2 regions of the Phreatobacter sp. GW821-FHT04C01 genome follow, and region 1 is predicted to be linked to the other one. Evidence: riboswitches for the same ligand, from Rfam matches in the RefSeq annotation. Region 1 holds a riboswitch; the other holds the start of a gene.
What was found. A riboswitch is a leader RNA that binds a small molecule or an ion and turns the genes downstream of it on or off. The one in region 1 is predicted to bind cobalamin.
Positions count from the first base shown of each region.

Region 1 (4,213 bases):
CGTCCATGCTCGCGATCCCTGCCGCGCGCCTCGGCGCCCATTTCTTTCAGCTCCGCTCGGGCCTCGCCGGTGCGATCGCCCAGAAGGCGGTCAATTATCGGCTGAAGCTCGCCGTCATCGGCGACATCTCGGAGCACCTCGCCGCGAGCAGCGCCTTGCGCGACTGGGTGCGCGAGGCGGAGCGGCGCAACGACCTCTGGTTCGCGCCGAGCCTCGATGACCTTGTCGCGGCGCTCGCCCGGTCCGGACGGGCCTGAGGCGGCCGGAACGGGCCCGGCTGGTTGCGGACACTGGCCGCGCCAGTTTCGAATTGTTCTATTTCTCTTGTAAATCCAATAGCTTGCACATCTCGACATTCGCGCCTATGGCTCTGGCTCGTGCCCCGCCGCGAATGGCTCGCCAGACTGCCCATCGGGCTGGCGAACGCGCTGCCGGCCGCAGGAGATGCCGATCATGCAAGCTGAACCAGGCCTCAAGGACCCGACCGACGCTGCCCGCGCCGAATTCCACCAGACCATCATGGTGGCCTTCTGCAATGCGCTTCGCACCACCCAATTGCCGCCGATCACCGTGCTCGGCCTGGTCGCCATGGCGCTCGGTTCGGTCTATCAGGAGGTCGCGGAGGCCCATCGCGGCGACAATCCCTGTCCCTGCGGCTGGCAGCCCGACGCGAGCGCGGATGTCGAAGCCCTGCAGGCGGCGTTGGCGGCGATGATCCCCTTGCCACAGGTCACCGATCTCCGGCTCATGCAGGCGCTCGGGCGGGCCTGAGTCTCGCAGGATTTCGGCGGCCTCGGCCGCCATACCCCATCGCCGTCCGGACGCCCGACGCGGCGACCGGCGGCCAGCAAAGGCAGACAGCATGGACAACCAGGCGACCAACGCCGTCATGACGCCCGACGGCCCCCAAGGCGGGGCAGGCGAGGCGCTTCTCGCCTTGCTCGAGACGCGCCGGTCGGTCGGCATGACCATGCTGAGCGAACCGGGGCCCAGTGCCGCCGAACTGCAGCGGCTCCTGACCATTGCCGCCCGCGTGCCCGATCACGGTGTCCTCGAACCCTGGCGTTTCATCGTGGTCGAGGGCCAGGCCCGTTCCGACGCCGGCGCCCGCTTCGCCGAACTCTATGCCGCCGAGAACGAGGCGATGGACGCCGAAAAGCGCGCCAAATTCGCCGGCATCATGTCGCGCGTCTTCACCTATGCGCCGGTCATCGTCATCGTCGTCAGCCGCAGCGACGCAGCCGCACGCATTCCCTCCTGGGAACAGGACCTGTCGGCCGGCGCCGCCTGCATGAACCTGCTCACCGCCGCCCATGCGCTCGGCTTCGGCGCGACCTGGCTGACCGGCTGGGCCGCCTATAGCCCCGGCGCCCATGCGCTTCTGGGATTGGTGCCGGGCGAAAGGATCGCCGGCGTCGTCCATATCGGCACCGCCAGGGAGGCGCCCGCCGAACGCAAGCGCCCGGACCTTGCCACGATCACCACCTGGTGGCAGGCGCCGGACGCCGGGCCGGCGGCCTGACGGCACGGCCGAAGCGGCCGCCGATGATCGCCGGGGCGTCGATCGCGCCGCCTCCTGGCTGGGCCGCCCGGGTCTCGACGGCGCTACCTCCACGCATCGTCTTGCCCGGGCCTGTCCCGGGCATCCACGACTTCTCTTGCGGCGGGATGTTTCGCCCCGTGCCGCTGCGGGCATCTTGCCGCGACCGGGTCGCAGCTCCGATGGGATCCGATCTCCACGATCGACCGTGCCGAATTGGTGGATGGCCGGGACCAGCCTGGCCGGGACGAGAATGGCCGGTGAGGGAAGCGCAGGGGATCGACCCAGGCGCCGGGCCAGATCATCCCCCACACTCATCCCGCATCTGCCTGTGCGAAACGGAATGAGGCCGCATTGCGGCAAACGCCTATTTGTGTTTCGTTAAGCGAATCTTCGGTGCTCCCTTCGCAGGGAGTGAAACGGGAATGCGGTGCGTGCTGGTTCAAGCACAAGGCCGCGGCTGCCCCCGCAACTGTAAGCGGATAGCGCTCTTCGACAAACCACTGGCCTTCGGGCCGGGAAGGGGAAGCGGCGCCTGACCCGCGAGCCAGGAGACCGGCCGAGGATCGACTGTAACCCATGCCGGCGGAGGGCCGGAGGAGCCGATCCATGTCCATGTCTTCGCCGCGCGCGGCCGCGCCGGCTATTGCTGTCCTGTTGCTCGCCGGTGCCGCGGCCCCGGCTTTTGCCCAGCAGACCCAGAATACGCCGACCATTCTCGACGAGATCGTGGTGACCTCGACCGGGCGCCCGGAACCGCGCAGCCGCATCACCGGTACCGTTCAGGTCATCGAAGGCGAGCGCATCACCCAGTCGACGGCCCGCTCGGTCACCGAACTGCTCGCCGAGAACGCCGTCGGCTTTTTCTCCGAGTGGACGCCCGGCCAGACCTCGATCAACATCCGCGGCGGCGCCACTGACGGCCAGGGCAAGGATTTCCGCAGCCAGGTCCTGGTGCTGATCAACGGCCGCCGCGCCGGCACCGCCAATATCTCGAAACTGTCGCCGGCCGACGTCGACCGCATCGAGGTCATCCGCGGCCCGGCCTCGGTGATCTATGGCAGCCAGGCGATTGGCGGCGTCATCAACATCATCCTGAAGAACGGCCGCAACACCACCGGCAATTTCGCCGATATCCAGGGCGGCTCCTGGGGCCTCCTGCAGGGCCGCGGCCATGTTGCCGGCCAGAGCAACGGCAACGATTATTATGTCGGCATTTCCGGCGGCCGGCGCGACAGCTACCATTCGGGAGCCGGCGGCGGCCTGATGGCCAATACCCAGTACCAGCGGCTCGGAATCACCGGCGCCTTCGGCCGCCAGATCAACGACAACCACCGCGTCGACGTCACCGTGCGGTCGGACGGCATCTACGATGCCGGTTTCCGCGGCTCGTCCTGGAGCACGTTCAACCGCGACGAACGCACCAATGCCTCGTTCGATTTCGTCTATTCCGGCAAGACCGACACCGATTTCGCCCGCTGGACCGCGCATACCTACCTGGTGTCGGACCGCGACGTGTTCCGCTGGGCGGCGCCCAATTCGGCGACCGTCGCGCAACGCACCCGGCTCGATCTCAACCGCCGCCACCTCGACATCATGGGGCTCCGGTTCCAGCCGATCTTCAACCTCTGGGCCGGCAACGAACTGCTTCTCGGGTTCGACGCCGAGCGCAGCTGGCTCCGCTCGCAGCGCTACCGCGAAAGCGTCAATCCCGCGATCAACCTGGCGCAGGTGTCGCCCCAGGACAACAACCAGACCGACTCGGTCATGGCCTTCTATGCCGAGAACAGCCAGCGCCTGTTCGACGACCGGCTGATCCTGCGTGCCGGTGTCCGCCACACCCGCGGCTCGACCAGTTTCGATACGACGCCGAACCTCGCCAACCAGGCGACCGGAAGCCGCCCTTATGACGCCACCACCTATACGGTCGGCGGCACCTACCGGGCGACCGACTACCTGAGCTTCCGCACCGGCGTGTCCACCGGCTTCCGTTCGCCGACGGCGACCGAACTCGCCGGCAATTACACCGTCCTGGTCGGCACCCAGATCTTCGGCAATCCGAACCTGAAGCCGGAGACCAGCCGCCAGTACGAGGTCGGCGCCACCTTCGCACTGAACGGCTGGAGCCTCGACGCCGCGCTGTTCCAGAACGTCATCTCGAACCGGATCGTCACCAAGCTCCGACCGGGTTCGAGCACCACCTCGGACTATGTCAACAATCCCGGCGACGTGACCGTGCGCGGCATCGAGCTGCAATTCGGCCTCGACGTGCTGCGCGCCTTCTCCGCCCAGGCCAATGGCTGGCACTGGTCGATGACGGCGAATGGCGGCTACAATTTCTTCATGCGCGACGGCGGCGCGGCGGCCACCGCCAACAGCAACCAGGTCGAGCGCATGTATCAGTACCAGGCTGCGATCGGCACGCGTTTCGGCCAGCGCACCGGCGTGGCGATCCCCTGGACGTTTTCCGTCACCGGTATCCTGCGCGGACCGCTCTGGTACAATACCGAGGAGCCCTTGCTGATCCCGGCCGGCGAACCGAATTCCAGCTATATTCACCGGAAGCCGGCCTTCTGGGTGTGGAATGCCCGGCTCGAGGGCGAATTGCGCAAGGGCCTGACCGCCTATGCCGCGGTCAACAATATCTTCAACATCAACCAGCACGCCCTTTTC
Region 1 is NZ_JBWKTP010000004.1:444,785-448,997, reverse strand. Features, by position in the region: gene AC07WJ_RS17965 (DUF4180 domain-containing protein) at 1-257, shown strand, start outside; gene AC07WJ_RS17960 (hypothetical protein) at 454-771, shown strand; gene AC07WJ_RS17955 (nitroreductase family protein) at 863-1,522, shown strand; cobalamin riboswitch at 1,918-2,118, shown strand; gene AC07WJ_RS17950 (TonB-dependent receptor) at 2,150-4,213, shown strand, end outside.

Region 2 (4,213 bases), on a different contig from region 1:
GTCAGCGAAGACTGGGCCTCCGCGCACAAGGCATTTCATGCTGCGCTTGTCGCAGCCTGCGGCAGCCCGTGGCGCCTCAGGCTCAGGGCCATTCTCTACGACCAGAGCGAACGCTACCGGCGGCTCTCGGTGCCGGCGGTTCCCCAAGAGCGCGACCTGGACACGGAACACCGGGGCCTGATGGAGGCAGCGCTTGCGCGGGATGTGGCCGGCCTCGGCGCGCGCATGCGCGATCATCTGACCACGACGACCGACAGAGTCCTGCCGCTCGCCATGCCGGTCGCGCCCGCCAAGGCGTCACGCGGGCAGGCGCAGCGCGCCCGGCCGGACGTCGACGAGCCGATCGCCTCGTAGACCGCCGGACGAGACCGTGATCGCCGGCGCGACGCTCCGCCGCGATGACCTTGCAGGTAATTGGATCGGTTTGCCGAGCCGCCATGATCGCTCCGTCAAACACGCACGGAGACTGACATGACCAACCCGACCGAACTCGCCGACCGCTACATCGCCATGTGGAACGAAACCGATGCGGCCGCGCGCCGCAAGCTCGTCGGCGAGATCTGGGCCGCCGACGCCCATTTCGCCGATCCGGTGGCCGAGGGCCGCGGCCACGACCAGATCGACGCTGTCCTCGGCGGCGTCCAGAAGCAATTCGCCGGCCTCCGCTTCAGCCTCGTCGGCAAGCCCGACGGCTTCGGCAACCATGTCCGGCTGTCCTGGCAGCTCGCCGCGGGCGACGGCCCCGCGGTGGTCAAGGGCACCGATATCGGCCGCGTTTCGGCGGATGGCCGGCTTGCCTCGGTGGTCGGCTTCTTCGACCTCGTCCCGGGCTGAGATCGGATCGGCCGATACGTCGCCGCGACGTTCGCAGCGTCCCGGCGCTGCCCGTTGGCCCCCCGGGAGTTCGGCATTGCAGGCCCCCGCATCACAGAATTGACTCAATTCAGATCGGCCTCTAGTGAGGTCGGGACGGTTCCCTTCGGGGACGAACAGGGAATGCAGTGAGGGGCCTCCGCCCCGATGCTGCGGCTGCCCCCGCAACTGTAAGCGGATGGCACCCATCACATGCCACTGGGGGAAACCCTCGGGAAGGCGATGGGTGCCGATATCCGCGAGCCAGGAGACCTGCCGTCAGTCGTGGTCACACGCGAGTGCGTCGGGCGGGGTGTCCTGATCGTAGCCGAACAGCCGGGCCTTCCGTGAAGGTCGCTGGGAAGCCTCGTTCGCGGTGACGTGTCGCCACGCACCGAGGTCCAAGGTGAACCAGCCGTCGTCCCAACCGCGCCCGCCCAAGGCGCTGTCATTGTCCGTCATCGCCCTCGCGACCGCCCTGCCCGGCCTGGCACTGGCGCAGTCCGCGCCGCCGCCAGCCGCCGGCCAGCCCTTGCCGACGATCGAGGTGGCCACCGGCCAAGACGGTGGCCTCGGTCTTTCGACGCCGAGTTCGACCGCCAGCCGTCTCGGGCTTACGCCATTGCAGACGCCGGCAAGCGTCGAGATCATCCGCGGCGAGACCGCGCGGGAGCGCGGGCAGCAGAGCATCACGGAAGCCGTGACCCAGAACGCCACGGGCTTCTCGTCGGTCGCCCCGCCGGTCCTCGGCTCCGCTTTCGCGGTGCGCGGCTTCCAGGGCAATAATTCGGTCATGCAGCTCTATGACGGCTCGCGGCTGTTTCCGGGTCGCGGCAACGTCACCTTTCCTTTCGACACTTGGTCGGTCGAACGCATCGAGGTGCTGCGCGGACCGGCCTCTGTCCTCTATGGCGAAGGCGCCATCGGCGGCGTCATCAATGTCGTGCCGAAAAAGCCGATCACCACGGGCTTCCGCAACGAGGCCGAACTGTTCTTCGATTCCAATTTGACCCGGCGCATCGCGCTCGACAGCGGCGGGCCGATCTCACAGGCCCTGTCCTATCGCTTCAACATCGTCACCGATGCGTCGAACGGCTGGGTGGATCGCGGCAACTCGTCCAACTTCGCCGCATCCGGTGCCCTGCGACTGCAGGCCACCCCCGATCTCGCCTTCACGATTTCTACCGACTACGGCCACCAGAACCCCATGCGCTACTACGGCACGCCCTATCGGGACGGCGTGCTGGACACCAGCATCCGCCGGCGCAACTACAATGTCTCCGACAGCCTGGCGCGCTTCGAGGACAGCTGGAGCCAGTTCAAGACCGAGTGGACGCCGTCCGACGCATTGTCGTTGCGCAACGTCTTCTATTACCTCACAAGCCGGCGCGAATGGCGCAATGCCGAGACCTACTTCTGGAACACCGGCACCAATCAGGTCGAGCGCAGCAATTACAGCCACATCCTGCAACAGCAGAACCAAGTCGGTAACCGCGCCGACCTGACCTTCCGCACCCAGGTGTTCGGGCTGCGCAACGAGACCGTCGTGGGCTTCGACATCAACCGCGCCAATTTCGGTTATTCGAGTTATTTCCCGGCCGGCGCCTTGCCCTTCCTGCCCTATATGAGTTCGGTCAACCCCAACGTCTTCGATCCCGGCAGCTTCCCGGATCCGAACCGGCTCGACCCGAAATTCCGATCGACGATCAGCCAGCAATCGCTGTTCGCCGAAAACCGTCTGTCATTGCGTGACAATCTCACCATTGTCGGCGGCCTCCGCCTGGACCGGCCCACCATCAACCGCCAGGACCTGAGCACGCCGTCGGGCAGCTTCGAGCGAACCTTCTCCTCGGTCGGCTGGCGGGTCGGCGCCGTCTATAATCCCGTGCCGGATTTCGCCATCTACGGCCAATACGCGGTCGCCAGCGACCCGATCAACGTGCCGCTGCTCGACTACACCAAGAGCTTCCAGAATTTCGATCTGACCCGCGGCCGGCAGATCGAAGTCGGCGTCAAGCAGTCGTTCTGGGGCGGGCGCGGCCAATGGACCCTCGCGGCCTTCCAGATCGTCAAGAACAACCTCCTGGTCGTGAACCCCGCGGATTTCTCGCTGCAGCAGATCGGCCAGCAATCATCGCGCGGCATCGAAGCGGCGGTCTCACTGACATTGGATGGCGGCTGGCGAATCGATGCCAACGCAGCCGTGCTGAAGGCCCGCTATGACGACTTCCGCTATATCGATTTCGTCTCGTTCTCGGTGGTCGACTACACCAACAAGGTCCCGATCCTGGTGCCCCAGGCGACCGCCAATCTCTGGCTGTCCTGGGCGTTCCGGGAGAACTGGGAGGCCAGCGCCGGCCTGCAATTCGTCGGCCAGTCCTATGAGGACTTCGCCAACACCATTGTTCGCCCGGCCTATACCCTGGTCAATGTCGGGCTGAAATGGCAGCCGACCCCGAACACCACCTTCAACTTCCGGATCAAGAACCTGTTCGACAAGGTCTATTCGTCCTACCTGCGCTATGACCCGGACAATGGCTATCTGCAGGGGTTCCTCGGCCAGCCGAGAACCTTCCAGGCCTCGATGAACGTGAAGTTCTGAGAACCGGCGCGGACGCCCTCGCGGCGCCCGCGCCCGCCCTCTGCCCGGCGTGGAGACTGCCGCCCCATGGAGACCTTCGACTGGCTGGCCACGCAGATCGATACCGCCGCGGTCGAATGGAGCATGGGCGCCTTCGGAGCGATCGAAGGTTTTCGCAGGCGCCCGGACGAGGTCGTGACCGTCACGCGGGCCCCCGATGGCGTGACGGCCGTGACGCAGCGCGGCGGCATCCGATTGAACGCCGCCGGCGAAATGGTTCCGGTCGCCTTCGAGGTGCTCAGTTCGGACCCGCGCCTGTGGAACCACGCGGTCGCGCTGTGCCTGCCGCGCGAGGCCGGCCGCATGAACCGTCGCACAACCATCACCGAGCTCGGCCCCGATACCGGCGCCCTGCGCGTCCAAGACCGGGGCGGCATCCTCTTCGATATCGGCCTGGCCGTCGACCAGGCGGATATCTGCCTGCGCACCACCGACAGGTCCCTGATCGAGCGCCTGCGCGCGGCCGGCACCACGTCGCTGCTCACGGCGGAAAGCCCGGTCCTGGACATGCTGAGGCGCTCCACCCATCACCGGGTCGTGCTGACCCGGCTCGGGCGACTGGAAGTCTTTCCAGCCAGCGCCGCCTCGCCCGCCGCCGATCTGAGCGAGGTCCTGCCCGGCCTCATGCGGCAACTTCTCGGCCGGGGCATGACGCAGCCGAGGACCAGCCCGATCCCCGCCGGCCTGGTACCCTGCGCCTATCTGTTTCCGCCACACCCG
Region 2 is NZ_JBWKTP010000010.1:282,493-286,705, reverse strand. Features, by position in the region: gene AC07WJ_RS30415 (GntR family transcriptional regulator) at 1-354, shown strand, start outside; gene AC07WJ_RS30410 (nuclear transport factor 2 family protein) at 472-834, shown strand; cobalamin riboswitch at 954-1,147, shown strand; gene AC07WJ_RS30405 (TonB-dependent receptor) at 1,304-3,454, shown strand; gene AC07WJ_RS30400 (DUF6925 family protein) at 3,521-4,213, shown strand, end outside.
Region 2: linked by a shared signal. The riboswitch ahead of AC07WJ_RS30405 (TonB-dependent receptor) and the one ahead of AC07WJ_RS17950 (TonB-dependent receptor) in region 1 are both predicted to bind cobalamin.